One region of the Edaphobacter sp. HDX4 genome, then DNA from elsewhere that is predicted to be linked to it. Evidence: riboswitches for the same ligand, from Rfam matches in the RefSeq annotation. Region 1 holds a riboswitch; the other holds the start of a gene.
The links. A riboswitch is a leader RNA that binds a small molecule or an ion and turns the genes downstream of it on or off. The one in region 1 is predicted to bind cobalamin.
Positions count from the first base shown of each region.

Region 2: another riboswitch for cobalamin. It lies ahead of metE (5-methyltetrahydropteroyltriglutamate--homocysteine S-methyltransferase); the one in region 1 lies ahead of JAO29_RS15050 (ribonucleoside-diphosphate reductase subunit alpha).

Region 1 covers NZ_JAEDXW010000015.1:63,114-78,721, forward strand. The annotation lists gene JAO29_RS14975 (nucleotidyltransferase family protein) at 1-384, opposite strand, end outside; gene JAO29_RS14980 (aldolase) at 384-1,400, opposite strand; gene JAO29_RS14985 (c-type cytochrome) at 1,390-1,902, opposite strand; gene JAO29_RS14990 (cupredoxin domain-containing protein) at 1,889-2,239, opposite strand; gene JAO29_RS14995 (hypothetical protein) at 2,292-2,579, opposite strand; gene JAO29_RS15000 (hypothetical protein) at 2,576-3,676, opposite strand; gene JAO29_RS15005 (M20 family metallo-hydrolase) at 3,915-5,153, opposite strand; gene allE ((S)-ureidoglycine aminohydrolase) at 5,157-5,897, opposite strand; gene JAO29_RS15015 (allantoate amidohydrolase) at 5,890-7,125, opposite strand; gene pucL (factor-independent urate hydroxylase) at 7,143-7,997, opposite strand; gene uraH (hydroxyisourate hydrolase) at 7,999-8,343, opposite strand; gene uraD (2-oxo-4-hydroxy-4-carboxy-5-ureidoimidazoline decarboxylase) at 8,340-9,746, opposite strand; gene JAO29_RS15035 ((2Fe-2S)-binding protein) at 9,743-10,252, opposite strand; gene JAO29_RS15040 (xanthine dehydrogenase family protein molybdopterin-binding subunit) at 10,249-12,501, opposite strand; gene allB (allantoinase AllB) at 12,587-13,948, opposite strand; cobalamin riboswitch at 14,164-14,357, shown strand; gene JAO29_RS15050 (ribonucleoside-diphosphate reductase subunit alpha) at 14,457-15,608, shown strand, end outside.
Region 2 covers NZ_JAEDXW010000012.1:100,358-115,965, reverse strand. The annotation lists gene JAO29_RS13050 (ArsR/SmtB family transcription factor) at 1-108, shown strand, start outside; gene arsB (ACR3 family arsenite efflux transporter) at 109-1,164, shown strand; gene JAO29_RS13040 (nuclear transport factor 2 family protein) at 1,569-2,048, shown strand; cobalamin riboswitch at 2,160-2,301, shown strand; gene metE (5-methyltetrahydropteroyltriglutamate--homocysteine S-methyltransferase) at 2,445-4,721, shown strand; gene JAO29_RS13030 (hypothetical protein) at 4,819-5,634, shown strand; gene JAO29_RS13025 (tetratricopeptide repeat protein) at 5,627-6,415, shown strand; gene JAO29_RS13020 (rhodanese-like domain-containing protein) at 6,526-7,005, opposite strand; gene JAO29_RS13015 (ArsR/SmtB family transcription factor) at 7,075-7,413, shown strand; gene JAO29_RS13010 (MBL fold metallo-hydrolase) at 7,410-8,804, shown strand; gene JAO29_RS13005 (ArnT family glycosyltransferase) at 8,991-10,799, opposite strand; gene asnB (asparagine synthase (glutamine-hydrolyzing)) at 10,736-12,655, opposite strand; gene JAO29_RS12995 (OsmC family protein) at 13,241-13,666, opposite strand; gene JAO29_RS12990 (hypothetical protein) at 13,793-14,026, opposite strand; gene JAO29_RS12985 (MFS transporter) at 14,058-15,431, shown strand; gene JAO29_RS12980 (GH92 family glycosyl hydrolase) at 15,463-15,608, shown strand, end outside.

The sequences.
Region 1 (15,608 bases):
AGATTGTTGCCTCTGCGAAGGAGACCTGGTGTAATCGGGAGCAAGCGTGAAGCCCTTAAGCACGATGTGAGGAATCCCAAACTGATCCAGTATGTTTGCAGCTTCAAGATAAGTAGATTTCACACGCTGGAAGCGTTCCGTATTATCTGCGAGATTCTTTGTCAGCCTCTGTGAGACCCATTCAGGAAAACCGTCCCTACGGTTACGGCTTGCAAGCGGTAGAGTGAGATGCGCAAGGTCGCTGAAGCGGAGCAGGCGTTGCCACTGTTCGTCGCTGAGATGGCGTAGACGATGATCGGTGGGATTGCGAAGGTGCAATGCCTCTAGCAGTGCTACGACCTCTGTCGGAATGGATAGAGACTTTGGAGCGGATTGATATGCCATTAGATCTCCCTTTCCACCAGCCCCTTGATCTGTTCAATCGCCGAATAAAGATCGGTGTAACGCAGCTCGAATCGTGGAGCCCGCAGAAGGCGTTGTAGCGTTTTTGTGCCAGATGAATCTTCGGATGGTGGAAGTAGAAGAGATCTGGTGAAATAGTCCGAGGCGACTTTGGATTCTAATGGGAAAAGGCCTGGAGTAATCCCGTCAACTCTGTGAAGAAATACTATGTAGGCGATCTCTGCCGTGGTTTTTTTCAAAAGACCGGGGAACTCGGTGGTCGGAAGTTCGATGGAGGGTTTGCCCGCAGGCCGCAGTGTTATCCGGCGTCCGAGGAGTTGAGGAAATAGCTGCGTCGCCGAGTCGCGAAATCTTATCTGATGACAATTGCCCACCACGGTGCGCGCTGGATCATTAAGGATAAGATAGGTTGCGTCATCTGAGATATACCTCCATCCAGATTGCGCACATGCGAAGGCGAGTGACGATTTGCCTACGCCTGACTCGCCGCAGAGTAGGAGGCCGCGTCCGCGCCACTCAACGCAGGCTGCATGGAGGGCGGCGGCGCGTAATGTAGATATCATTGAGAGCGCTGATGTTTCGAGAAAGTGATATCGGAGACCCAGCGGTCCATTGACAAAAGGGCGAGCGACCTTTCCGAAAGCAGTGCCGTGATCAAGATCGCTCACGATGAAGTTAGCTGCATCAGTCATCGTGATGAGAAGACGGCCATTGATGCGTGATGTCGGAGGTGGATAGGGAATGGCTTCGCTTGCGGTGCCTTCCACAAGGAGCGTTATGACGAGGGGCTGGCAGGAGTACGCCTGTTCGAACACACCCCAGCTCTGACCTGCAGCTTCGAGTACCTCCTCCGAGTTCGTGGTGATCGTTAGGGGAAATCCCAAAGGGAAGAAGGTGTCGGTCTGGAGTAGATCGTGCCTATTCCACAGACCTTGAGCAACGGCCGTGCGGGACACGGTGGGAGTAGCCTCTTCCGATGGGAGGATCTCATTTGGCATACTCTTCTCCTGAGTAAGTTCTAGGCTCACCAAGACTTCCTGCAGGTGGCAGGTGCCTCAGGTAGACTACGATCGTCCACATGTCGTCGTCGCTGAGGATCCCCTTTGAAGAGGGCATGCCGGACGGGGATATCCCATTCTCGATAATCCACTTCAATTGCCCGTCGTTGTAGTCTTGTACCTCTCGAGACAACAACGACGGGACTGCTGGAGCCATATTATTGGCGAACGGAACTCCAGTATTCTGCCCGTCACGGCCATGGCACACGACGCAATACTCACCGAAGGTTTGCTTCCCGTCCTCAATCGCTGCGGCAGAGGTGTGGATTGGGTTCATGTTTTGACGACCACCCACCGTCACATTATGCTTCGTCCACTGCACGATCATGCTCTCGAGCCTGCCTGCAGGCTTCACACGGCAACCGGACAGGCACAGACTCACTGCACAGGCGAAGACAAGATTAGCTGGCGGAGATCGCATGTAGAGCTCATTCCGTGACATGAACTGTGAACTTCATTGTGCCGTGCCCGTTCCCACAGAAGTGACCGCACTGGCCATGAAAGTCACCTATCGTCTCTGGAGTGATCATGATGTCTGCTGGGTGCCCTTTGCTGACTTCACGGCTGATGTTCAGGTCTTTTAGAAGAAGGCTGTGAGTGACGTCTTCTGAGACCAGCTTCAGGTCGACGGTCTCACCTTTCTTAAGAGTGATCTCGGTAGGGGAGAATGCGAAACGCTTGATATGGACTTCAATCGTCTTTGCAGGCTCCTGCGCGCGTGAGCCCGGATCAACTGTTACAGCGGTCAGAAACACAATGACCGAAACAATCTTCATCATCAATCGTCCTCCACTGAGATGTACTACAGCGAATGATTTCGTAGAACCGGGGTCAAGGAGCCATGAACCTGAGCAGTTTGATTTCGTCTTCTCTGGACAGGCGCGCTCGGGTGCGCATGTGCATGATGACCGTACCCGCTGTTCGTGGCGAGATGCTCATTGGCGGCATGTGACACCGTGAGCAATTCGCCTGGAAGACATCGTCGCCCGTAGTTTCAGCCGGCTTACTGCCGACCACTGCTTTAGTGCGCTTGTCCTCTTCTTTACGGGAGGTAGCGGCATGCAGGGGCGCGATCATCGCGGCAATAATTGTTAGGTATAGGATCAGCTTGTGCATCATGGTTGCCTCTTCGCTGGCCAAAGTGGAAAGAAAAAGCGATAAGTGAAACCAACATTCCAAACATTGGCATTTCCCTGAGAGCTGAAGGTTCTTCCATAGCTAGAGATGAAGCGGAGGTTGTCCCTTACGTAATAGTTGAGCCCGAAATCCACTCTCTGGTTGTTGACGTGAGGGAGACTGTTGCCGCCTCCGTGGGCGGGGAAGAAGTGTTGCACGCGACCTACAACCTGGGTCCGTTGTAGCAGGCGTGGTATCGGCAGCGTCGTAAAACTATATGCGGTCTCAAGCCAGTAGCCGCGGCCGTAATAGCTGCCGTCGAACTCACCCTTCAGATCGACCGCAGCTTTTCGGGGCTGCCACGAAACGTAAGCCGCCACGCTATCGATCTGTCGGTCCTGGAGGAACCGCTGATAGGACGTGCCCGTCTCAAGACGGAGACGCGGCAGAAAAACACTAACGTCGCCACCAGCCACCCTCGCCGATTGCAATTGATTGATGTCACTTCGCGCGGAAAAGTAGGCGGAGTATTGAATCGTGTATCCGGGGTGCTGTGTTGCTACTCCACGAAGCTGAAAACCGTCTCCGGCACCGCTGGTGCGGGTTCCGATGGTGGCTGTAATGGGAGCGTCCTGAAGATTCTTGATCCAGATAGGCTGCAGGCGCTCGTTATAAATGCCGAAGGGAAGGAGGTATCTGCCAGCTATGAAGGTGATGTGGGTATTAGCAAGCCATTCAACTTGAGCGTACTCCACGGTCTTGAAGATCTTACCTTTGAAGGGGCCGTCGGTCAGGTTTTCGCGTTGGAAAAAGCCTGTGAAATCCGTTCTGGACTCGAGCAGGACATGGCGACCGAACGGAACCAGGAGTACAGGATTGATCTGAGGCTCGAGAGTGACGATTCCGCCACTGACATTGTGGACGTAACCGGCTCCGCCTGAGATGACCGGTACGAATCCGGCGTGGTCTTCGTCCAACGCGCTCTTCTGAGCATTCGCTGATAGGTTCAGCGTGAAAGCCAACAGTAGCCACCCGTACACAGTGTGTTTTATCTTCAGCACGATCAGAGTGTAGGGAACTGCAGGCCCTGAACTTGTCACAGCACTGTCTTATGAATGTCACTACCTTTTAGGAGACCCCTTGGAGAGGGATCAGGCAGCGATCCTGCTGCCGCTTCGAGAAAAGTTGCAAATTCCGCTTTCCGAAGAAGGTGAGGCGAGCGTCGGCCGCCCAATTGTCAGGTTCCTGTCCTGAATTGTTCTTGATGATACATCCGTGATAACGAGACGTTCATGCCAACCCGCTCAAGGGAGCGAATAGGTGAGCGGCGAAATCATGTCATTGAGCAAGCCGCATTAAAGTCTCTGCGAGGACCCTCGTGCCGTTAGCAATGTCGTGGGCTGAAGCGAACTCATCCGGGCGATGGCTCACCCCCCCTTTGCATGGGATGAAGATCATGCAGATTTCCGTGATTTGGGACATGAAGAGAGAGTCGTGATAAGCTCGGCTGACCATTTTCTTATAGTGCAGACCGAGTTCGTGGGCAGCATCTGCGACGGTCTTAATTATTTGAGGCGATGATTTCGCTGGAGCATCCGCATTCACGGTTTCGAGCGAGATAGAGACGCCTCTCGCAGCAGCAACTTCGGAGCAGGCACGACGAATCTCCGAAAGAACGTGATTCCTCCGGTTCTCGTTGATATCCCGAACGTCGGCTTCAAGGAGAACCTTGCTCGGAATGCTATTCACGGCTCCCGGGAATATCTCGCACTTACCAACGGTCGCGCAGGTGTCAATCTCCTCCGTCGTCAAAGCACTTCGTTCGATGGCAAGAACAATCTCGGCCGCTGCGCAGAGGGCATCTTTGCGGTAGGGCATAAGTACCGCTCCAGCGTGGCCTCCTTCACCTTCTACGCTAATGCGCAGACCCGCTGGTGCGGCGATATCGGTGACGATGCCAATGGGGATCTGCTCCTGTTCCAGCAGAGGACCTTGTTCGATATGTAACTCGACAAATCCTGCATAGGAGTTGTTTGGCAAAAGCACACTCTCGATCGTGCCCTGATAGCCCGCCGATGTTCGCAGCTCGAAGAGCGATCTGCCTTCTGAGTCCCTGAGGCTCTCATCGGCAGAGACGGGAAGAGCTCCTGTGAGAAGCCGACTGCCAAAACATCCGATTCCGAAGCGTGTAGGTTCTTCCGCGGTAAAGATAATGAGTTCTATCGACCGCCTCACCCTCAGTCCACTCTCTCTGATCGCCCGAAGAGCTTCGAGACCGCCAAGTACACCGACAGTCCCATCGTATTTGCCGGCGAAGGGAATTGCGTCGATGTGCGACCCCGTTGCGATTGCGGGGAGATCGGGAGCTGTTCCCTGCAGACGGACGAATATATTCCCGATAGCATCCGCTCTGACACGCAGGCCGACGGCTTTACATTGATCTACAAACCAAGCTCGCGCATTCATATCAGCATCGCTGTAGACCACCCGGGTCACGGCGGGAGGCGGAACATCAGAAAACGCTGCAAGTATCTCTAACTCTCGAAGAAGCCGGTCTGAGTTGATCTGAATAGCCATAACTTAGCTTCGCGCGAAAGGATCGCGGGCGGAATCTTTATAGATGAGATACTTTGCCGGTACTTTGCCGAGAGCCCCGAACCATTGAGGGCAGAAAGGTGCCATCCAGATGAAGTCGCCTGCTTTTACGGGATACCAAGAATCACCCAAACGATAGATCCCCTCGCCCTCAAGCATAAGAAGACCATGCTCCATTACGTGAACCTCCACCATAGGAAGAGAGGCTCCGGGCTGATAAGTCATGATGTTGACGGCATAATCGTACTCAGGCTGCTCTGGCAGGAGTAACTGCACCTGAAGATCTTCGTCACCCATCAGTCCTCTTGAGGTAAGATCACCGATGTTTCCACCGATTTGCATTCCAAGGCCTACACCGGGCAGACCGGCATAAGGCTTTTCGATAAAGACGGCGCGACTATCGGTGTGTGCCACGAAGGTATGTTCAACATTGTCAGGCAAGTGGAGATAGCTTCCTTGCTCCAAAGCGTGATTTGAGGCACCCTGTCGGAATTCTAGCGTTCCCTGCAAGACGAAAACAAACCTCTGTGCTGCGTTAGAACCGAGACTCCCACCGGTTTCGAATTCCGCTGTGTATTGCATAAATCCAGCACCTATTTGAGGGGCGGCGTGAATGATGGCAACCGTTTTGCTCATACCTGGCAACTTCGTTCGTACAAACGTATCTGGCGTCTGCAGCAGGTGTGTGCGCTGATAGCTGCTTCGGGTGTAGCCGATATTATGCATTCGTTCCCGTTATCACTTCATCGAGTGAATTTAAAAAACATATCCCAGCGACTATAGCGTCGTGAACATCTTCGATCTTGACTGTCTCATCGGGATGGTGACTGACACCCCCAGGGCTGCGCAGGAAGATCATCGACGACGGGATGTGTTCCGCGAGGATCATCGCATCATGGCCTGCTCCACTCACCATGATTACGGGGTCAGTCCCTGCAGCGCGGACAGCCTCAACGGCCATATCACTAAGTGCGGGATCCAATCTGACAGCGGCTTGTTCAAGGTCCAGTCTCCACTCACAACAGAGACGGCGCTGTTGTGCGATGGAATGTGCAAGATCGACCAGTGTCTTGGTTGCGGCTATCCGAATCTCGTCATCACTGTGGCGGATGTCAAGACTCATGCACGCTCGACCGGCGATGACGTTTCCCGCCCCAGGGGCGACCTCTATCCGGCCAACAGTTGCAACGAGATTCCGCGTGGATCGGGCGATATCTTCGACGTGACCTATCCACTCAGAGGCGCCGGCGAGCGCATCGCGTCGCAGGTGCATGGGTGTGGTACCGGCGTGATTGGCGCTTCCTGAGAAAATGATTTCGCCGCGCGTCTGTCCAGCGATCGCATTTACTACACCGAGGGACCGGTCTAAACTCTCGAGGACAGGACCCTGCTCGATATGAAATTCCAGAAATCCGAACGCGGAAGAGTCGATTGCCGCGTCTCCGATCCGGTCGGGCCGCAGACCAAAATCCGCAATTGCCTGCTCCACCGTAATGCCATTCGCATCCTCTCGCGAGAGAAGATCTCTACCGGCCTGTCGGACGAGAGTTCTGCTACCGATGAACGGCGTTTTGAATCGAACGCCCTCTTCTTCAGAGAAGCCCACCAGCTCGATCTGAAATGAGAGCCGCGTTCCATTGAGATGCTCGATGAGTGCAAGCCCGATCATTACCCCGAGGATTCCGTCGAAAGCACCTGCGTCAGGCACAGTGTCAAGGTGCGATCCAATGATGAGCCTTGGAGCTGTGCGAGTACGTGCAGGGTAGAGGCCCCGAAGATTTCCGACAGGATCGAGCGACGCCGACAGTCCTGCGTCTTCCATCCAGGAGCGAACCCTCTCTATGCAGCGTCGACTAGCAGGCGAAAGAAAGGTGCGTTGGATAATACCAGGAACATCGGTAATGCTTGCGAGCACCCTACATCGCTCGACGACAGCTACGGCACTATCGACCATAAGAGGGGAGGAAAGAGTCACGACTCAATCTCCCTGCGTACCGTTGCTTCGATGTATCCATATGGTTGATCGGTAGGAACGAATACCTTGTTCGGATTTGTCTTGCCGAATCGAGAGAGATCAACGAGGATACAGTGCCTGTTGGGCATGATCATCTTAATATCTTCGATCGAGGGGACCTCCTGCAGGACTTTCTCTGCCATAGCGTGGAGCGTATGCTGGACAGATTTGCTGCAATGTGTCGCAAAGGTTTCGAGCAGCACATCGTGTATACGTTGCCGCAGTAGTAGGAAATCACTAGTCGTCTGGCCATATCTCCATTCCGCACGCATCGCTGTTCCGAAGAGCCTGTCGTTGGTCTCGGAAAGTGTCGTATGAGAATCCCGAAGGAAACCTTCAAAACCAGAGTTCGCTGTCTTGATGATGACGAGGTTATCCAATCCAGATAGGACGATGGCGGCCTGATCTCTCTCTTGTGTGATCGTAGTCGTCTGGAGTTCCCCGCTCGTCTGAGAGAACGCAGAGGTATGGGTAGTTGTGCCTACTACAAGATGAGACCACGGCACACTTTTGACCGAGATATTTACATTGCGCAGTTGTGGGTTGTAAGTAAGGAGCCAGTCAGAAAGTTCAAGACCGAACTCTTCGATTGAAGCTGCGAGCGTATCGCGCGCAAGAGAGTACACCAAATTCTTCATCGTGTCGGTAGCGAGAACACGCGAGTTATCTCCCGTAGTGTAAGACTCGGCGAAGTCACCGGTGACCAAAATGTCGACTGTCCACTCCTGAAGGTCATGCAGCGGGCGATCCCTGTTGAGGCGCATCACACGCACGCTGCATTTGCCATAGGTACTTTCAACGAGGCGGATCATTTTAGGTCCCTCGATAGGTTGTATAGCCATTGGGGCTGAGTAGCAGCGGAATATGGAGATGAAGATCAGATTCGCTGATACGAAATGCAATTTCTATGAACGGATAAATGCTTTGAACTCCGACCGACTGGTGATAAGGCTGTGTCTCGAACCGGATGAAATATTCTCCTGAAATGAGCGGAACATCGAACGGATGCAGGTTGCTGCAGCGGCCATCAGCGTCCGTTACTCGCGAACCAATCAGTCGTCGAGAGCCGTCTTGCTCTTTGCGGTGAAGCACCACCTCCACGGCAGACGCAGGTTTTCCGAGCGAGATGTCGAGAATGTGTGTCGAGATTCGGTTCATAGCTGCCCCTCGAAGGATAACCACTTCTGAAGGCGCAAATAGGTAATCTGCTCCTGTTGATCTGCGGATTCGACCATTTCGGCTTCGTCGGTATTTCTGAGCCGGCGCTCGAGTTCAGAAAGAATCTCGGATGGGGATCTCCCCGCCGCGGAGATAATGAAAATTCTTCCGAATCGTACCTCATAAAGACGGTTGCCAGCCGCTATCGCCTGCCTGATCTCATCGTCGCCGCTTTGTACCGTATTTTGCTCCTGGGCGGACCACTCCGCGGACAATCTCGTTGTAGTGTTATCAGCATGTTGCTCGCCGATACGTGGGTGACTTCGGAAGGCCAGCAGCCATTGATCCTCCCCGATTTTGCGCCAAACGGATGTCGCGGCCCGCGAGAGATCTTCGAAGCTCTTGTATGGCCTGGAAGACGCTACTTGTTCAGCCCATACCTGCGAGCCACAGCACGAGAGTAAATTCACGACTGCTTCCTCAAAGGGTAGAAGATTCCACTGCTCCAACTTCCTGTTCTGTTCCGTGGCATGTCCTTGAGAGAAGCAAAAATTTATGAGGAATTCTTCGAGCAGATTCCCTGCGACGGTCCTCCGATAGAAACTGGTGGACCTTAGATCGTCAATGGGCGATATCTCGGATTCAAGTGTAAGCCGGGCCGTGCTTACATCTGTTGAAGACAGTTTCCTCCCCGTTAGTTTCTCTTCGGTTTTGTGAAGCCTGACCGGAACGGGAGCTACGCTGCCCATTGCAATTCGAATGTCCTCGATCATATCTCCGTTGGCCTTGGCAGCTACGGCGATACAGAGCTTCGAGATTGCCTGCGCATTCCGCGGACCTACTTTGCGTGAATAAGTGATGTAACCGGAATAACGGCGCGGCAAGACGATCGTCAGGACGAGTTCGTCCGATTGCAGCCGGGTCCGCTTGTAGCCTGTATGGAAGTCCTGGTAGGAGATGCGGTGGGTTCCTCGGACAGAGGCGAGGATGAGTTCAGCGTCATAAACGAGCAACGCGGGCAATGAGTCTGCGGCCGGCGATGCGTTAACGATATTTCCACCGAGAGTTCCACGGTTCTGGTTTGCGATACCTCCCGTCCATGACGCCGCTGCGCCAAGAAGAGGAAACTCACTTGCGATGATGGGATCAGAGCGCAACTGCGTATACGTGCAGCCCGCACCGATGTGAAGTTCACCTTCGTTTACCGTGATCCGGTCCAGTTGTGGTAGGCCGCGTATATTTACAAACTGACGTTGGATAGCTTTTCCGGCTGCGAATTGCACCATGATTTCAGTTCCGCCTGCAAAGGGCATCCATTTGCCCGGTGCGCTCGCCATGAGGGCGAGAACGTCTTCCAGTGAAGCAGGCGAGATAAGTTCGAACGTAGAGGGAATCGATCTCATGGCTTTTTTTCCATCAAAACCGTTAGTTCTTCTCGATCCCTGTCTGTCATGGATTGGGCGGCGCTTCTGATTGCATCGAAGATGCGTGTATAGCCGGTGCAGCGGCACAGGTTTCCATTCAATCCTTCGCGAATCTGCTCTAGGGTAGGGGATGCGGTATGGCCAAGCAGATTCGCAGTAGCGACTATCATTCCGGGTGTACAGATTCCGCACTGAGCTCCACCACACTGCAGAAACGCATTTTGAATGGGATGTAGAGCTTTCGCTGCGAGACCCTCGATTGTAATGACACGAGAACCTTCTACCTGCGCGATGGGAATCAAGCAACTGTTAACCAGTTCACCGTCTAGGAGAACAGAGCAGGATCCACACTCCCCCTCGCCGCAACCCTCCTTGGTTCCTGTTAGACCGAATTCGTGACGCAGTACATCAAGCAAGCGCCCCATTGGATGGACGGTTACCTGATGAGAGATTCCATTGAGAGTGAGATTAACTGTTCTCTTCACGCGCAGGACTCCATCGCATCTGTTGGCTGATGGCGAACCAGAGACACCAGAATGTCTTCCGGTAGAAGAGGTATGGAGCGGACTTCCTGCCCTGTCGCGTTGATGATGGCGTTTACGATTGCCGGAGCTGGTCCATCCATTGGCAGCTCGCCGATACCCTTTGCGCCATAAGGGCCATGAGGGGAGGGAATTTCTTCGAAGTAGACACGGATAGGAGGAATGTCCTGAGAGGTGGGAATGATGTAATTGGTCATCTGACTGTTCAGCATCCTTCCTTTCGACCAGAGGACCTTCTCGTACAGCGCAAAGCCTATGCCTTGCGCCACGCCACCCTCGATTTGTCCGGCTGCGAGGACCGGATGCAACACCTTACCAACCTCCTGGAGAGCGACGAAATCGTCTACGGTAACGCTGTATGTCGTTGTATCGACCGTTACCTCTGCCACGTAGATAGCCCAGCCGAAAGCGGGGTAGGCCTCTCCGCAATAATTTATGTCGTCCCAGAAGATATTCGGAGGAGCCTCGTAGCGGCTATAAGACTTCAGCTCTCCGAATCTTTCGATATAAGTTTTGCATGCGTCACGAAGTTTACGTCGGTCATATTCCGCTTCAAGCAGTCCAGTGTTGATCAGTTTCTGTCGCAGCTCCAATGAAGCGGATTGAATCAGCTTGCCTACGATCATGGCTGTTCGGGATGCTACCGTCGGCCCGCTGTTTGGAACGATAGCTGTATCGATTGGAGCAATTTGAACATCGTCGTATTCGAGGCCGAACTCTTCTGCCGCGATCTGGCAGAGAATTGTGTTCGTTCCTTGTCCAAATTCAGTACTGGAAACGAGGATTCGGATATCCCCCTCTTTCGTACTCTCCAGACCTACGAGGGAGTTGAGGTATCGCTCGCCAGAACCTGTAAACCCGGCTCCGTGCATGAAAGCAGCCATACCGATTCCTTTCTTCTTTGAACTCTGACGATTGTGAAGGGCGAAGCGATTTATTTTCCTCTGATAATCAGAGTGCTTTAGAGCGCGATCAAGCAGATGTTGCATATCGATCGGCTCGCGAATCTCCTGTTGGGTGGATGTGGTGTCTCCTTGTCTTAGCAGGTTGCGGCGGCGGAACTCGTCTGGACTGATACCAATAGTTCGCGCGATATGATCCATGTGACACTCAAGGGCAAAGATGCTCTGAGGAGCACCAAAGCCGCGGAAGGCACCGTGCGGAGGTGTATTCGTCGCCACGGCTTTCGCGTGGATACGGATATTCGGCCAAAGGTATGGTCCGGCTGCGTGAATCGTACCGCGGGAAAGGACGACGGAAGACAGGGTGGCGTAAGCACCTCCGTCGATGACGAATTCAATTTCGCCACCGAGAAGTTTTCCTTCTTTGCTGACTGCCGTGCGATGCCGCGTGCGTGAGGGATGCCGCTTGGTGGTCGCCGCCATATCTTCCATGCGGTCATAGACGATCTTGACGGGCTTGTTTGCCTTCCGCGCGAGCAGAGCGGCGTGACCCGCGATCATCGATGGATATTCTTCTTTGCCTCCGAATGCACCTCCGGTTTCTGTCTGGACGACCCGAACCTTATCTTCGGGCAGTCCCAGCAGGGTCATAAGAGCTTTTTGTACATAGAAAGGGCATTGCATTGAACCCCACACCGTGCAGCCTTCTGGCTCCTGATACTGAGCGATGACACCGTTGTTTTCTATGTAGAGCTGTTCCTGTGCTCCGGTCGTGTATTCGCCCTCTACAATCCATGCTGCCTCTTTCCAGACATCCTCTAAATTCCCCTTGTTGACCGTGTAAGTTTTGAAGATGTTATCCGTTCCCCATATAACCTGCTCCTGGCTCTCGCTCTCCTCGATAGAGTGAATCGACGGCAAAGGCTCATACTGAATGGAAATTGCTGATACTGCGCTTGCGAGCAGGTAGCGGTCATGATGGGCGAGCAGCAGAATAGGCTCTTCAGGATGATTCACAAAGTCGGCGGCAAGACAGGGTTGATCATCCAGGATCAGGGAGACAACGTTTTTGCCAGGAATGTCCATCGCTGTGACGATGATGAAGTCGTTCCACGGGATATCTTCAGGGAACTGAACTCCCAAGATCTTTCCTCGCGGAATCTTACTTCGTACGGTTGCACCGAACAGCATGTCTGGAAAAACGAGGTCGTCGACGTACTTCGCCTGACCGGCAACCTTCGCTGCTCCTTCTCTCCTGGGAACGGATGTTCCAACGACACGTTGATTCACAGAATCCTTTCAGCGGGCGAAATGGCGCTCAGGAATTTGAGTAGCATACAAGAACTTAGTCATGGAGATGAACAAAAATGTGCTCTCATTCTGTCGTCAATCTAATCTCCGCTCCTATTCTCTTGCCAGGTGAGATAAAGCCTTCCGGGCCATAGATCTGTTCGCCCCGGAGGAACGTATAGCGGACTGAGCCGTACAATTCTTCTCCCACATAGGGAGAGATGGGATGCCTGTAGTGCAGCATCCCATCCGTTACCTTGAATCGTGTTTCTGGATCAAAAACCACGAAGTCGGCGTCCATCCCGACGGCAATACTTCCTTTCCGCGTGGAAATGCCGGCAAGAGCCGCAGGCAATCTGGCCATCCAATTCGAAATTGTTTCCAAGGGGATGCCGTGCTTCTTCATGCCTGTCCAAACGACTGACAACGTGAGAGGCAGGCTTGCGATTCCTCCCCACGCCTTGCTGAAGTCACCTTCCTCTTGCCGCTTCATCTCGGGCGGGCAAGGAGAGTGATCGCTCGCAATCAGATCGATGATGCCTTTCTGGAGCCCCGCCCATAGACCTTCGCGATTGTGAAGCGAACGAATAGGGGGAGCACACTTCACCAAGGTCTCTGATAGGCCGATTCTCTCAGCCGAAAAATGCAGATAATGAGGGCAGGTCTCTACTGATATAGGAAGGCCTTCACGTCGAGCGTTATCGAGTTCCTCGAGAGCCCCAGCGGTGGCTAAGTGAACGATGTGAACGCGGAAGCGGAATCGCCGGCACAACCGAATGAGCAGCCTGATGGCATCCACTTCGGCGGTGTCGGGACGAGACTGAAGATACGTGGAATATTCCTTCCAATCTGCTTCGGAGAGCTGGGAGGTCGCAGCCTCGATAGCCTCAGGCAGCTCCGCATGAACCAGAAGCGGGAGTTCGGTTTGAGCCAGGATTGGCGCGGCTCGCTCCAGCCCCTCTACGGTAAGTCTCGTAAGGCCATCGATGCCGGGATCGACGAGGAAACACTTGTACCCTCGGACTCCAGCTGCGGCAAGAGGAAGCAGATGGTCATGATTGTCGTCCGTAATTCCCGCCCAAGCGGCCCAATCGATATAACAGTTCCCCTCGGCAGCGGAACGCTTCCGTTCGAGGGCTTCAACTGTGATTGTTGCTGGAAGGCAGTTCAGCGGCATATCGACAATAGTTGTAATGCCCCCTGCCGCCGCTGCCCGGGTGGCTGTTTCGAAACCTTCCCAATGGGTTCGTCCAGGCTCATTGACGTGGACATGGGTGTCAACCAGACCGGGCATGATTACCAGATCTCCGAAGTCACGTACCTCGATCGATCGATCAAGGTCGCAAGCACCGATCAGATCCACGATCACACCGTTATCCACGATGATAGAGCCGGCAAAAATGCCTTGGGGAGTAATCACCCGTTTTGAAGCAAAGGCCCGTACCATGTCTGATCTTCTGCTGTGATGTGAGAGGAGGTCAAGTCAAGGTGAGTCCTTGCAGGAGACCTTTGTCTCGTCGACAAGCCCAAAATTGGTTGGAAGGCCGGATAGTTAGCGTAGCTTCCCAACGGTGAGGCTCATTTTTTCGATGCCTCTCGGAGCCCCGGTATTTACATTCGAACCTCAATATATAGATGTTGACCCGAGTGAGGACCCTTGTTATAGTCAGTCTACTTCAAGGTGCTTCACCTGATACAGGTGAAGCTGAAAAGGGAATCCGGTGAGAATCCGGAACTGCCCCGCAGCGGTAAGCAGGAACGAACGCTCCATCTGAGGCACTGGCCATATAGCTGGGAAGCCGGAGTAAGTAGGGAGCCTGCAGAGTCCGAAGACCTGCCTGAAGCTCGTGCTGAACGGCACGAATCTCACACACCTTCGAGGGGGAGGTGCGGTGGCCGCAACCTGTTTTGCTGCGTCTTCCGCTTTCCGCTCCAGGGTTTAAGGATTTCATTTCATGGCGGCGCAGGCCACGTTGCAGGAACAAGACCCTAGCTTTCCAACGATCGAATCGGTTCCCACCATGCATGTGCGCAAACGAAATGGCGCACTAGAACCCGTTGATGTGAACAAGATTGTGCGCGCGGTGAAGCGACGCTGCGTCGGACTGCCGCATGTCGATGCAATCCGCGTGGCGGCAAAAACAATCGGCGGACTCTTCGATGGTGCCACCACTCGGGAACTGGATTCGATCTCCATTCAGACGGCTGCCGCCCTTATCGCCGAGGAGCCCGAGTATTCACGCCTTGCATCGCGTCTGCTGCTGGCAACGATTGAAAAAGAGGTTGCAGGGCAGAATATCTACTCTTTCTCTCAGTCTGTTCAGGCTGGGTGCCGGGAACGACTGATTTCAGAAGAGACCGAAGCATTCGTCGACGCTAATACACGCAAGTTCAACGATGCCATCGACGATCGCCTCTCCGATCAGTTCGAATATTTTGGCTTGCGCACGGTGTATGACCGATATCTTTTGCGACATCCGATTACGCGTCAAGTCATCGAGACTCCGCAGCATTTCTTCATGCGCGTAGCGGTTGGGCTTTCAACCCGTGTCAATGAAGCAATCGATTTCTATCGTCTGCTGGCCTCGCATGATTACTTGCCGAGCTCCCCGACCCTCTTCAATAGTGGAACCCGCCACTCGCAGATGTCGTCATGCTACTTACTAGACTCGCCAAATGACTCGCTGGAGTCGATCTACGACGCTTACAAGCAGATTGCGATGCTATCAAAATTCTCGGGCGGCATTGGATTAGCCTTTCACCGCGTGCGTTCTGAGGGGTCATTGATACGCGCTACCAATGGGCTTTCGAACGGAATCGTGCCATGGCTTCGCACGTTAGATGCTTCCGTCGCCGCGGTAAATCAGGGTGGCAAAAGGAAAGGCGCATGCTGTGCCTATCTTGAACCATGGCATTCCGATATTGAGTCTTATCTGGAGCTTCGGGACAACACAGGCGACCAGGCAAGAAGGACTTATAACCTGAACTTGGCCAACTGGATTCCGGACCTTTTCATGAGACGCGTTGACGAGGACGCAGTATGGTCGTTGTTCGATCCAAAGATTGTTCCTCAACTGCCTGACCTATATGGAAAAGAGTTCGAGCAG
Region 2 (15,608 bases), on a different contig from region 1:
GCAGACCGGGCGCGACTCACTAGGGCTTGCTGCTCTCCCGCGAAGTACGCACTGGATGGTGCCCCGCTTCCTGCCACCGTCTCTGAGCAGAACTGCGAGTCCTGCTAAATGGCCACCACATGTGCTCCGGCGCAACGTAAGCGCCTGTCTTTTCTGGACCGTTTCCTCACGCTCTGGATATTCCTCGCAATGGCCGCAGGCGTGAGCATCGGTCACTTCGTCCCCGGTTCCGCTGCCTTCGTCAACCGCTTCCAGACCGGCACGACGAATATTCCTATTGCCATCGGCTTAATCGTGATGATGTTCCCACCGCTGGCGAAGGTTCGCTATGAAAAGCTGGGGGAGGTCTTCCGCAACAAGCGGGTTCTGGGGCTGTCGCTGGTGCAAAATTGGCTCATCGGCCCGGTGCTCATGTTCGCGCTGGCTGTCCTGTTCCTACGGAGCGAGCCTGCCTACATGCGTGGCCTCATCTTGATCGGGATTGCCCGGTGCATTGCGATGGTGCTGGTTTGGAACGAGCTTGCAGAAGGCGACACGGACTACGTTGCCGGGCTGGTGGCAATTAATAGTGTCTTCCAGGTGCTCTTCTACAGCATCTACGCGTGGCTCTTCCTCACCGTTCTTCCGAAGTGGCTAGGGCTGCAAGGAAGCGTTGTGCAGGTTGGCATCGGGCAGATAGCGAAGAGCGTCAGTCTGTATCTCGGCGTGCCGTTCGCGTCGGGCTTTCTCACCCGGTACGTGCTCATCCGCGCAAAGAGTGAAGAATGGTATCGAACGCGCTTCGTGCCGCTCATAAGCCCGCTAACGCTTATCGCGCTGCTCTTCACCATCCTCGTCATGTTTTCCCTCAAAGGCGACTTGATTGTGCGGCTGCCTCTGGACGTGGTAAAGATCGCCGTGCCTCTGGTCGTCTATTTCCTCGTGATGTTTCTGGTGAGCTTCTGGATGGGTAAGAGGTTGGGTGCGGACTACGCGCGATCCGCCGCGCTTTCATTTACAGCAGCCGGGAACAACTTCGAGCTGGCGATTGCTGTTGCGGTCTCGGTCTTCGGATTGAGCTCCGGGGAAGCGTTCGTTGGGGTGGTAGGCCCGCTGATCGAAGTGCCGGCGCTAATCGGACTGGTGAACGTCGCATTTTGGCTACGGCAGAAACTGTTCGCCTAGTCGAGGTTCAGGGATTTAGTCTCGACAGTCAGCTTATGATCACCGACCTCGCAATTTCCGCCACAGCGTTCAGCATCATCAGCCATTGTTCGCGGTGAGGTGGGCTCGTGCCATACGAACCAGATCCGCACATATCGGGCTCACTGCACATGGCGCAACTTCGTCACGACAAGTGTAGGACCGGGCAAGCGCAAGTCTCTCACAGCAGAACCCCGCATCAGAGGCGCCCCGCCCCTCCTGCTACATCGAGCGGGTGCAGCCTCCAAGGTCGATGGTGGCGTGTATCCGCCAATGTCGCCATGATGTCCTTCCCACAACCTGCTATGCCACGTAATGCTGGGAACAACTTCCACCTGCCACTCGTACTAACCCTTGCGTGCGTTTTCGCAGAGAGGGTTTTCTACATGAAGAGACTTCATCTTTTGCTGCTGTTCCTGGCAGGTATTGGAGGCGTGTGTGCACAAGCCCAATCCGGAACCCAGCCTGACGCCTTGTTCCTCACCGTAAAATCCTTGGACGCCAAACTCTTCGATGCGTATAACCACTGCGACCTGACGACGCTGGGAGCGATGGTCTCCGATGACCTGGAGTTCTACCACGACCAGACAGGACTGTCGGTCGGGAAAGCACCCTTTCTCACCGCGATCAAGCAGAACATATGCGGAAAGGTGGAGCGGGAACTGCTCCCGCAAACCCTTGAAGTGTATCCGCTGAAAGGTTACGGAGCCGTTGAGATTGGGATACATCGGTTCCACCACCCTGGCCGCCCCGAGGACGGCGTGGGGGACGCCAGATTTATAACCTTGTGGCAGAACAAGGACGGTGCGTGGAAGGTGACACGCGTGATCAGCTATGAACACAATCACGGCTTGCTGGTGAAATAGCCTCTCGACCGTTGCCGCAGGACGGGAATGCTCTGCTCCATGCTTGCTCCCTGCCTGTTTTCCTAAAGCCCGTCTAAATCTGTAAATCCATCAACGAACGCTTACCATCCGGTAAACTTTTCATGTGCAGGTCAGGCCGTACTTCGAAAGGCCTGTTAAATGGGGAAGCCGGTTCGAGTCCGGCGCTGTCCCGCAACGGTAATGGGATCATTCATCCCAGAGTCCGAACACCAACCTGCCGCCACCACCATGGAAGCGCTGGACGCTGACCGTGTGTGCGCTGAGGCCTACCGCTCTCGTGGATTGGATCGGTGACCATCGCTTGCTAACGCGCCGTGTGCGCTGAGGCATGCCTGCGCATGGGTGGTTCCCTCAGGTACCAAGGAGAGAACCAGGATGATCGCAGGTGCAGTAAACACATTCCCCAGGCTCAAGACAGCCAATCTCGGCTTTCCCCGTATAGGAAGGCAGCGTGAACTGAAGTTCGCCCTTGAGGGCTTCTGGTCTGGTAAGCAGATTGAGAGCGAGCTTCTTGAAACAGCGGCAACGCTTCGCGCAGAACACTGGAGGCTCCAGCAGGCCATCGGGCTCGACTTCATTCCGTCCAACGACTTCACGCTCTACGACCAGGTGCTCGACATGCTGGTCCTGCTTGGCGCCACACCCGCTCGTTTCGGCAGCGGATCCGTGACGCTCGAACGGTACTTCGCGATGGCGCGGAACAATAAAGAGCAGACCGCGATGGAGATGACGAAGTGGTTCGATACCAACTACCACTACCTCGTGCCGGAATGGAGCGCATCGCTGCCGTTCTCCGTCGACCTCACAAAGATTTTCAATGAGATCACGGAGGCTCGTGTTCTCGGCATTGAGACTCGCCCTGTTCTCATCGGGCCGCTCACCCTTCTCCTGCTTGGAAAAGGCGCCGACGGATTCGATCCATTCACACTCGCGGAGAAGTTGATCGCGGCCTACAAAACCGTGCTTGCAGCCCTCGCAGAGCAGAAGGTGGAGTGGGTGCAGATCGACGAACCCATCCTCGCGACCGATCTGCCCGACAGCGCCGCCGGATTCTTCAGGAAAGCCTACGCGGATCTGACGCAGAGTCCCGTCAAGCTGATGCTGACGACCTACTTTGACCGCGTGGGCGACAATCTGCCGCTCGCTGTCGAATCCAATACGGCAGGCATTCATATCGACCTCGTACGTGCACCGGAGCAGCTGCAGGACGTTCTTCCGGCACTCGCGCCGCGACAGGTGCTCAGCCTCGGCTGCGTGGAAGGGCGCAATGTCTGGCTCACCGACTTCGCCATCGCGAAGAGCTTTATCGCTGAGGCGGTCTCCAGGCTCGGTCCTGAGCGTGTCATCCTCGCGCCCTCGTGCTCGCTGCTGCATGTGCCGCACGATCTGCGCAGCGAAACCAACCTTCCCGCTCGTGTCAAAGGATGGCTGCGCTTCGCGGAGGAGAAGCTCGCCGAAGTCATAGCACTTGCAAACTCCGATGAGGCGGCAGCCATCGCGAACGCCATAGCCATCGCAGATCGCGAGGCGGCTGAATCCTCTACCGATCGCGAAGTACGCCAGCAGCTGGGAGCCCTCTCCGAGAGCGACTTCGCTCGCATCTCGCCTTACAGCCAACGCACCCTGGCCCAGCGCGCCGAACTTCAACTGCCGCTGTTCCCCACGACCACCATCGGCTCATTCCCTCAGACCGCTGAAGTACGCAGGCGTCGCGCCGCGCACAAGCACGGACGCGAGACGACGGAATCCTACGAGGCATTTCTCCGCGAAGCCATCGAGAGCTGCATCCGCCAGCAGGAAGAGATCGGGCTCGACGTTCTGGTTCACGGCGAGTTCGAGCGGAATGACATGGTGGAGTACTTCGCCGAGTATCTCGAAGGCTTTCTCTTCACGGAGAATGGCTGGGTACAGAGCTATGGCTCACGCTGTGTCAAACCACCCATCATCTTTGGCGACGTGTCTCGTCTCCGGCCAATGACGGTGAAGTGGACAGACTATGCCCGCTCACTCACCTCTCGCCCGATGAAGGGAATGCTCACCGGACCGATCACCATGCTGCAGTGGTCCTTCGTACGCAACGACATCCCTCGACAGCAGACCGCCTGGCAGATCGCACTCGCTCTGCGTTCTGAGGTCAAAGACCTGGAGTCGGCAGGCATCGGCATCATTCAAGTAGATGAACCGGCACTCCGCGAGGGTCTGCCCTTACGGAACTCAGACCGCGAGCAGTATCTCGACTGGGCCGTGAAGGCGTTCCGTCTCGCCACCAGCGCTGTAAGCGATCGTACGCAGATTCACACCCACATGTGCTACTGCGAATTTGAGGATGTTCTTCCGTCGATCGCCGCACTCGATGCAGACGTCATCTCCATGGAATCTGCGCGTTCCCGGATGGAGTTGCTCCAGGCCTTTCGTGCCCACAGCTACCCCAGCGAGATCGGCCCCGGCGTGTATGACATACACTCACCGCGTGTTCCCTCGGCGGAAGAGATGCGCGAGCTTCTCGGCCTGGCAATCGATGTCTTCAAGCCGGAACAGATCTGGGTCAATCCCGATTGCGGCCTGAAGACGCGTGCCTGGCCCGAAACCATCCTCGCACTCAAGAACATGTGCCAGGCCGCTGCATCTGCTCGCTCCGCAATGCCCCGTTAGCAAGATGGGACGCGGGATCGCCTCTGTGGCCATCCCGCGTCCCACCGGCATGCGATCGCGCCGCACCTCCGATAAACTGGAACTTACGGGAAGCCGCATGCCAGCCGAAATCATCCTTCAGCAGACCCCGGACGACGCCGCGCTCCTCGCCAGGCTGGAGCATCTTGCCACCGTGCGTGCAACGCTCGCCGAACGCGAATCCGAGCTCGCCCAGATCCGCGCCCAGCTCAAGAGCTTCGAAGGCCGTTACCTTCGCCAGGTCGGCGTCCTCTACGCCGAGCTCGACGACATCGAAGCCCGCATCGCCGAGCGCGAAGTCGACCTCTACGACTCCGACTCGGCCCGCAGCCGTGCCCGGGAGAGCCGCCAGCGCGCGCAGGAGACCCACGACGCGGCCTACTCCTCCGCCTCGCAGGCCGAGGAGTTCGATCCGCCCCCCGGCCTCAAGACCCTCTTCCGCGACGTCGCCAAGCGGATCCACCCCGACTTCGCGCGCGACGACGCCGAACAGAAGCACTTCACCCTGCTGATGGCACGCGCCAACCAGGCCTACAGCCGCGGTGATATCGAGACCCTGCAGCGCCTGCTCGACGATCATCGCGAGATCAGCGCCTCTATCGCCGGCGAAGGCATCGCCGCCGAGCTTCTCCGCATCAGCCGGCAGATCCAGCACGCCCAGCGCGACATCGCCGCCCTCGATGCCGAGCGCGAAACGCTGCTCACCGGCGAGATCGCCCAGCTTCAGCTCGACGCCGAAGCCGCGGCTCGCGAACACCGCGACCTCCTCACCGAACTCGCCACCAGCCTCCGCGAGCAGATCGCCGACGCCCGTCACCGCTTCGAGTTCGTCGAGCGCCAGGTCAAGGCGCAAAGACGCCAGAGCGACGAGGAACGACAACGCGCCGATGGATGACAAAGCCAAAACCGGCCTGCAACACGTCCCTTCGAGTGCCGTACTTTCGCTGCACTCCACGCGCTCCGGCATCATCGCCCGCGGCCGACACGATGCAGCCAGCGCAGCCTCCAACCCGCACTACCGGCAGGCCATCGCCGATTACAACGCTGGCAGCTTCGCTGAGGCAGCCAACAGCTTTCGGCTTGCCGCCGAGCAGGGCCACGCCGAATCCCAATACATCCTCAGCACCATGTACGACTCCGGCCAGGGCCTCCCGCAGGATTCAACTCAGGCCGCCCTCTGGGAGCGCAAGGCAGCCGAGCAGGGCCACGCCTACGCACAGGCCAATCTCAGCTTTCGCTTCTACACCGCCAACGACTTCGCAGAGGCCTTTGCGTGGTGCCAGCGCGCCGCCCACAGCAATCTCGCCTGGGCGCAGTACAATCTCGGCCTCATGTATCGCAAGGGCGAAGGAGTCGAACAGAGCGACACCGACGCGGCCTACTGGTATCGACTGGCCGCCACCCAGGACTTTCCCGAAGCCCAGCAGAAGCTCGCGGACCTCTACTGCATAGGGTTGGGCGTTCCGCTCAATTACGCGCAGGCCGCCCAGTGGTATCGCAGGGCCGCCGATCAGGGCAACGCTGAAGCCCAGTTTCAGCTCGGCCAACTCTACGCCACCGGTCAGGGCGTCGAGCACGATTACACCCAGTCCCGCCACTGGATCCGTCAGGCCGCGCTTCAAGGCCACAAGCAGGCGCTCCGCGAACTCAAGCGCCGCGAATATCGCGATCCGTAGCACCTCGGCTTCGACCGCATCGACGCAAGGTACATTGAAGTTGCGGCCGGAATCTTCATCACGAAGACGAAAGCCGCTTTAGAGGCCGCGTCCCATGGCAAGCGGACTCGTCACCGCCCTTTGGCTGGCCGGTTCCAGGGCATTCGCGCCAGAGCCGACGCCATCATGCAGGTGTTACTGACGCCCGCGAAGACGAGACCGGCGCCGACCAGGCCCGTGGCTATAAGAAAGTATCGCGACTTCGTCACGCCCAGCGCCAGCGTCGCAACGACAAGCGAACCCGCTACTGTGCGGACCTGGCGTTCCATGGCCCAGGGTCGATGCGCCGCCTTTACCATGGGCTTGCCCTCCGCGGCCCAGCCGTCCATGCCACCAGGCATAACGGAAAGTGCTTCGAATCCTTTGGCCGCCAGCAGCTTCCGGGCCTGCTCCGCGCGGCGGCCGCTCTTGCAGACCAGCATGATCGGCGCCGATTTGTCCCAGGCCTCACTTGCCTGCTCAATCGTGCCGAGAGGCACCAGCTGCGCATCGTGGATGTGTCCATTGGCAAACTCGGGATACTCCCGCACGTCGATTAGGATCGCCATCATCTCTCTTCCTCCCCAATATTCACTATATCGCTATATGGTGATATTATCATTCATATGAATTCGGAGCTCATGTCCGACAAGATGATGGAACTTGTAGCCCGGCGTTTCCGCATGCTTGGAGAACCCTTCCGCCTGCGTCTGCTGCAGCAGCTGCAGGCAGGTGAGAAGACGGTCAACGAGCTGGTCTCCGCCCTGGACGGCAATCAACCCAACGTCTCCAAGCATCTCGCGCTGCTCCATGACGCTGGGCTGGTTGGCAGACGGCGGGACGGAACCTCGATGCTGTATTCGATCAGTGACCCCATGGTGTTCAAGTTGTGTGATCTGGTCTGCCGGAACGCGGCCCGTAGAAGCAGGCGCGAATTTGAAGAGTTGAGCGGTAATGGCAAACGGAAGGTCAAATCATGAAGATCGAGCGGTTTGAGACACCGGGCCTCGCACAGTATGCCTACATTGTTTCGTCCGACGGCGAGGCCGTCGTGATCGATCCCATGCGAGATACAGAGCGGTATACGCGGTATCTCGCGAACGAGGGTCTGGTCCTGATCGCCATCGTCGAAACCCACATCCATGCCGACTTCGCCTCCGGCGCCAGCGCGCTGGCAAAAGAGACCGGTGCCGAACTGGCGCTCAGCGGCTACGACGAAGGGCAGCAGTATCGCTACCAGATGCCACACCGCTCTCTGCGCAACGGCGACGCGATAAAGATTGGCAGCGTCCGCCTCGAGGCCATGCACACTCCGGGACATACACCGGAACACCTCTCTTTCCTTCTGTTCGATACCAAACGCAGCATGACGGAGCCACTCGCCCTCTTCTCCGGCGACTTCCTCTTCGTCGGTTCACTCGGCAGGCCCGACCTGCTGGGAGAGGAGGCCAAGCAGGGACTCGCCCATGAGCTGTTTCAAAGTCTCCATCGCCGCCTCGATCCCCTGCCGGATGGCGTGCAGATCTATCCCGGACATGGCGCCGGATCCCTCTGTGGTGCGGGCATGGACGACAAACCGGAATCGACGCTCGGATATGAGCGCAGGACCAATCCGCTGTTTCGGATGGATGAGGCAGGCTTCATCGCCGAAGTTCTCGGAACCGTGCCCCCCATGCCCAGCTACTACCCGCGCATGAAGGAGCTGAACTCCCGCGGTGCAGCCTCTATCGCCTCTCTCCCCCAACCGAAGAAGTTCTCCCCTGCCGAGCTGGAAGACATACGAAAGAGCTCCCGTTCGGTCCTGCTGGATCTTCGCCGTCCGCAAGCCTTTGGAGGGTCCCACGTACCCGGCTCCATCAACATCGGCGCCGGGCAAAACCTTTCGCTCTGGGCCGGGTGGCTCCTCAATCCCGAGAGTCAAATCGTCCTGATCGACAATACCGGTGAAGACCAGGAGTCCCAACAAGCCCTGATGCGGGTCGGGCTCGACCATGTGCTCGGCTCTCTCGCCGGTGGCATGCCGGCATGGATCGATGCCGGTCTCGACTTCGCTCCCCTCTATCAGATCTCTACGGCAGAGGTGGAGCGACGCAATCCCGGCGCCGCGGTTCTCGATGTGAGGAGCGATGGAGAATGGCGTTCCGGCCATATCGAGGGTGCGGTACACATCATGCTCGGAGATCTCCCTGCCCATCTCGACACCCTGCCACGGGAAAAAGAGATCATCACCGTCTGTGGAAGCGGCTATCGCTCCAGCATCGCCGCCAGCCTGCTGCTCAAAGCCGGATTTACCGCCGTCAAGAGCATGGACGGAGGCATGGGCGCCTGGAAGCAGCGTTCGCGCCCCGTCTCCATGACTCAGGACTCGTGAGCAGAGCCGTCCTGAGATCAGGCCTCCCGGCTCTGCGGCATCTCCAGCTCCACATCTCCCAGCTCAAGCTGCCGCCCGTCCTCACTCCGCACAGCCATCTCCGCCAAGGGCTCCGCGAATATCGCGACCAATAGGCAGCCCCAGCATCACGACCAGTCCTACCGACACGCACTCTGGGCTTTGGCTTTATCGATTCGCAAGCAGGTAGTTCCCTCCGCTCTTCGCCACCACACTGAAGTGCTGGTCCAGTAGAACCTTCATGTGCGGCATGTCCGTTCCATAGACAAGCGCGTACATCCGCTGCGGACTGAGCCACAAACCCTTGAGTTGCGCATCATCGATAAACACCTTCTTTGCTCCGGGAGCGTAGCTACCATATTCAAGATTCGCGCTTCTTCCATTCCAAAACAGGGCGGGACGGTTCGCGTAAAAAAACGTCGCCGAGAATGCATAGTATGCATCGCCTTCAATCAGCTCGCCCGGAGGAGCCTTCTCCAGAGCTTCTGCAAGCTGATACGAACTTAGATAAGGGTCGAAGGTGATCAGCGCCTGCCGTGCGGCCTGTAAAAAGATCAGCATCATTACCGCCAGGCCGGCCACAACTCTCCCCGTTCTCTGCGCGCGCATCAGAGACACTACCCCAATCAGCAACGCGCAGCCCGCCACAATCAGCGGCAACCGGAGATACGCGAAGGCCTGGAGGGTGAGATCGCTCATGTGTCCCAGCGAAAGCGTGTACAGATCAGGATTCTGGGTCAATGCGGCAGAGATGTCACCCGGCGTTGGTAACTTCGCTGTATACACGAGAAGAAACGCAATCGCGGCGAGACACAGCGCGAGCACAGAGCCTAGCGCCATGCGCGCCCATCTGGGATATCTCTCCCTCTCGGCAAGCTGGCTGCCAAGCAGCATCGCCAGCGCAGGATAGATCGGCAGCGAGTAATACTCCTGCGTCGTCGAGAGCGTGAAGAAGAACAGAATGAAAAGTACCCAGACGAGGCCCAGCAGACGAGTTCTTCCCGCGCGGTCATTTGTCCGATAGCTCTGTCGAAAGGCAAGCGGAAGCGTCAGACTCCAAGGAAACAGCCACACAAAATGCAGCAGCCAGAACCACAGCCGCGGGACCGTGTTGTAGTCGCGCGGGTAGCGCATGTTGAGAAAGCGGAAGAGGTGCTCGTTGAGAAAGTAGAACCAGAAGAAGCCGTGATACTCGCCCGGGCTCGAATGCATGGTCCAGTCAAAGTACGGTGGATTCCGCAGCGTCGCCAGAATATGCCAGGGCGCAGCGATAACAAGCACGATGGCAAGACCAGCGAACGGGCGCAGGCGGCGCACAATCTCCCACAACGACATCGGCCTTGCTATAGCAAGATAGATCCCCCCGATAAATACCGGAAACACCGCAGCCACCAGCCCTTTAAGCAAGAGGCCACAGCCCAGGCTGACGTACAGCACTAGTAGCCAGCGTCCCGGCCTCGGCTCCTCCGCATCCAGCAGGCGCAGCATCGACCACAGCGCCAGCGTGATCGTCAGGGTCAGGGCAGCATCGGGAATGAGGATGCGTGTGAAGAGAAAAATTCCGACACAGGTCGCGAGAATCACCCCGGAATAGATCCCTGCACAGCGTCCGAAGGCCCACAGTGCGAACCGCGCCGTGACCCAGCAAAGAGCAATGTTGATCAGGGCTAGCGGAAGCCGCGCCGACCAGTCGTGCACGCCGAAGATCTTATAGGACCCCGCCATGATCCAATAGATCAGCGGAGATTTCTCAAGATAAGCTATCCCGTTGAGCCGGGCCGTGACCCAGTCGCCGCTCGCCAGCATATTACGCGCAATCTGCGCCTGTACCGCATCCACATCGTCCATCAGGTGCGGCGGGCTGAAGACCAGCGGAAGAAACGCACAGCAGGCGACCAGAAGAACGATCGTATCTACGCGGAGGCGACGGAAAAGTCGGTTAAAGCAGCCTCCGGGGCCTGGAGGTCCTGGTTGCACTGGATCCCCCACTGTCTGATCCATAAAAACAACATCAACATGCCCCATAAGTGATACCCGTAATTTGCCTTTCTTTCCATGTGCAGCTTTATCAGTGGCTCAAGATATAGCCAGGAGATGATGCCGCTCTCTTCAACCGTCTTCTGATTGAGGGTATCCAGCAGCAGCGGCTTCAGGTGACCCCGCAGCCAGTCATGCACCGGAATATCGAGTCCCTGTTTCTTCTTTGCCAGGATGCTCTGGGGCAGCTTGTCTCTCATCAAATTGCGCAGCAGAAGCTTCAGGTTGCGGCCGCGGATGCAGTAGTCCGCCGGCAGCGTCGCAGCAAACTCCACAATACGGTGATCCAGAAACGCTGGCCGTACCTCCAGTGAATGCGCCATGCTCATGCGATCCACCTTCACCAGCAGGTTATCGGGAAGATAGTACGCCTGATCGAACGCCATAAACCGACGCACATCTCCCGTGGCCGGAATCGTCGCTAACAATTTCAGCAGGTGCGTACCGTCGTAGGACATCATCAGATCTTTTCGCTGAAGCTGCGAAAAGGTTCCGTTCCAGAAGACATGCGAGCTACGCTCATCCAGCAGGGTTCCCTGTAAAAAGCGCTGGAGCTTGTAGTCCAGACCGATCTTCTTGTTCGAGGCCGGAAGCCTATTTGCAGAGTTCAACGAAATCCGGCGGACACCGCCAGGGATCCATCGCGCACGTCGTGCATACTTGTCGGCCAGATAGGTGATATAGCCGCCAAACAGCTCATCGGCTCCCTCGCCGCTCAGCGCAACGGTAGCGTGCTTGGCGGACATCTTGGAAAGGTGCCACACGGGAACGGCTCCCGCATCGGCATTTGGCTCATCTGCGTAGTAGGCCAACTCAACAATCGAGGCGGGTGTGACTGTCTCCGGTCCTAGATCAAGTTCGTAGTGTTCGGTACTATACCTCGCTGCCATCTCCCGCAGTTGAGGGGCCTCATTGAACTCCCGGCCATTGAAGGTGATCGAGAAGGTCTTCAGCGGGGTAGAAGATTGCTGGCTCGCATAATGAAGCACGGTCGACGAGTCCATGCCTCCGCTTAGCCAGATTCCGACAGGAACATCCGCCGCCAGATGGTCCTTCATGGATTGCGTAAGCAGATAGTCGAGCTTCGCCGTCGAATCCGCCAGGCTGGTATGTGCGCTCAGATCGGCCCGATCGATCTTCCAATAGCTGTGCTGCGAGATTTTCCCGTCGTTCCAGGTTAGAAAAGAACCCGGCATCAGCTTCTGGATTCCAGCCGCTAGCGTCCTCGCCCCTGGAACATAGTTCACGCCAAGGTAGGCATCCAGCGCGTTCAGATCGATGTGGCGCGGCACCTCAGGATGGCAAAAGATCGCCTTCATCTCCGACCCGAAGTAAATGTCGCGACCCACGAAAGCGTAATAAAGCGGTTTGATGCCCATGCGGTCACGCGCCAGCACGAGACGTCGGCGCGACTCCCGCCAGGCTGCGAAGGCAAACATCCCTCGCAGCTTCTCGATGCATGCCGTGTCCCACTGCATAAATGCGCGCAGAACGACCTCTGTATCGCAGGAGGTCCGGAAACGATGACCAAGCGCAATCAGTTCGGTGCGCAACTCGGCATGGTTATAGATCTCGCCGTTGAAGACGAGGGCATAGTCATTGTCCTCCGAACTCAGAGGCTGACCACCGGAAGCCGTGTCGATTACTCGAAGCCGTGTAGCGCCAAGCGAGACGGCAGAACTTTGCCAGGCACCCTGATCGTCAGGGCCACGGTGAAGGATGGAAGCAACTGCCTGGTAGATCTTCTCGGGCAGAAAAGGATGGGACACATGGGTATAACCAGCAATTCCACACATCTCGGAAAAAGAGGGGCCTTTATTTTTTTTTGCCAATATACCCGAAACTTTTTGAAATAGATCGCATTTAAAATTAGTTGCGACTTTGTAAGTCAATTTCGCATGAACGCGATCCTCGTCTCGCCTGCTTCTTTCCTAACGACCTTGTTGCGACGGGGACCGAGACTCGACAGAACACTTGATTTTCACGCACGCATTTCGGCCTCTCAACAACCTCGATACTTGAAGCACCCTAAAGATCAGTCTGAAAATCGTTTGTTCTGTTATTTGGGGAAATTCTGCACTCCGGATGGGGACACGGACGCGAAAGTGTGTCATGGGAGCGGTCGTAGCATTCGCTCGATCACCGTTTTGCTCCGGAAGAAGGCGCGACCGGCAGCAACGGCTCTGTCACGCCAAAATCCATGTAAGCCACCTCGATTTAGGAGCTTAGCTATGCCGTTTAGTTTCCCCAATTCGCTAGAATTAAGTAGAGAAGAGAAAAAGCCCCAGCAAAGCAGCTGGGGCCTTTTCGCGAACCCCGGCAGATCGAGGTCCAGAACTAAGTCACGCGTTATCAAGATTTTGACCCAATAATGGGGAGGGCTAGACCAGCGTCGCGTCCAGCGTGATCTCCGCCGCCTTCAGAACCTTCGAAACCGGGCAGCCGACCTCGGCGTTGTGCGCCAGCTCATCGAACTTCGCCTTGTCGATGTTCGGGATCTTCGATGTGTTGGTCAGGTGAATCTTCGTGATCGTCGGCCCCTCGCCATGCAGGTCCAGAGTGACAACAGCCTTGGTCTCGATGGACTCCGGATTAAAGCCCGCCTCCGTGAGCTGTGCGCTCAGGGCCATGGTGAAGCACCCGGCGTGCGCGGCGGCAATCAGCTCCTCGGGGTTGGTACCCACGCCTTCGGCGAAGCGGGCTGCAAAGCTGTACTGGGTGTCCTTGAGCGTGCCGCTCTGGGTGGAGATGGTGCCTTTGCCCTCTTTGAGGGTGCCGTGCCAGATAGCGCTTGCGCTGCGATCCATGGAAGTCTCTCCTTTTCGTTCTCGAAGTTCTCTATCGACGGTACATGATTCGATGCTCCCCTGCGGGAGCCAGGCAGTTGAAAATTCTGCAAACTGCGCTAGAGTGTCGAGATGTCCCACCTCGAATCAGCTGTCGAAGAACGCGCAGAAAAGAGCCAGGCTGACGAGCTCTGCTCGCTGCCCGCGGAACATCATCAGGTCTACTGTCCCACCTGCTCCTCGCGTCTCCAGGACAGCCGCTGCAAGCTCGTCTGCCGCACTTGTGGATACTTTCTGAGCTGCGCCGATTTTTATTGAGTTCTTCTCGAACTCGAGCGCCTTCCGATACTTCGCCTCGCCCTCTGCGATCATCTTAGACAACAGTGCTCTCTCCCGAGAGACGTCTTCCAGGATGGAACAGCAGATCGCAGCACCCGAATCCGAACGGCCCGTGCCGGAAAAACGAAGCAGCCGCTTCTCCCACGCCTGGCGCGCGCTGCGGCACCGTAACTTCCGGCTCTACTTCACCGGCCAGAGCATCTCGCTGATCGGAACCTGGATCACCCGCATCGCCACCAGCTGGCTGGTGTATCGCCTGACCGGCTCTGCCTTTCTGCTCGGCACGGTCAGCTTCGCGGGACAGATTCCGACCTTCCTGCTGGCTCCCTTCGCTGGCGTCATCGTCGAGCGGATGGATCGCCGCAAGCTGCTGGTCTGGACCCAGGTGCTTGCCGGAATCCAGTCGCTTCTGCTGGCTGCGCTCACCCTGGCGAAGATCGTCACCATCCACGAGATCCTCGCGCTCAGCGTCTTTCAGGGCCTCATCAACGCCTTCGACATGCCCGGCCGCCAATCCTTCCTCATCCAGATGGTCACCCCGCGCGAGGGAAAGCCGGACAGGACCGATCTCGGCAATGCCATCGCGCTCAACTCTTCGATCGTCAATCTGGCTCGCCTCATCGGCCCGGCGATCGCGGGTCTCATTATCGCCGCCGTCGGCGAAGGCTGGTGCTTCCTGATCGACGGCGCAAGCTACATCGCCGTCGTCGCCTCCCTGCTGATGATGCAGGTGACGCAGACCACGGCTCAGAAACCAACGCTCTCCATGGTCGAGCAGCTGCGCGAGGGCTGGTCCTATGTGACGGGCTTTCAACCCATTCGGACCATCCTGTCCCTGTTCGCCCTCATCAGCCTGATGGGAATGCCCTTTATGGTGCTGATGCCGATCTTTGCCGCAAACGTTCTGCACGGCGGCCCGCACACACTCGGGTTCCTCACGGGAGCTTCAGGGGTCGGCGCGCTCGTCTCGGCGATCTCGCTGGCGGTTCGCAAGTCCGTTCGCGGGCTGACGACGATGATCCAGCTCTCCGCATTCTGTTTCGGCGCGGGACTTATTCTCTTCGGCCTCTCTCACCATCTCGCGGTCTCGCTGGTCCTGATGCTGGTGACAGGCTTTGGAATGATGCAGGGTCTCGCTGCCAGCAACACGATCATCCAGACTCTTGTGCCCGAGGACAAGCGCGGACGCGTTATGAGCTATTACACGATGGCCTTCGTCGGAATGGCTCCCTTCGGCAGCCTGTTGGCCGGAGCGCTGGCGCACCGCTTCGGCGCTCCTCACACGGTCATCTTCACCGGCTCCGTGTGTGTTCTGGGAGGAGTCTGGTTCAGTACGCAGCTTCGCTCAATTCGCCGGATCATGCGGCCCATCTACGTCGAGATGGGAATCATTCCTGGCGAGGAGCAGACCGCACAGGCAACGGAGCACACCCTCTCCGGCAGCTAGCTCCATCTCAGCTCTGTTATCGTCATTGGCGATGGGAAACAAGGACCTTCTGCTGAATATCGCGCGCCGCTGGCGCAGAACCCCCGCGCTGCTTTTGCTCCTCTCCACCTTCGCCTTCGGCCAGGCGCACGATGCTGTGGACTGGGTGAATCCTTACATCGGCACCGGCTCGGGCAA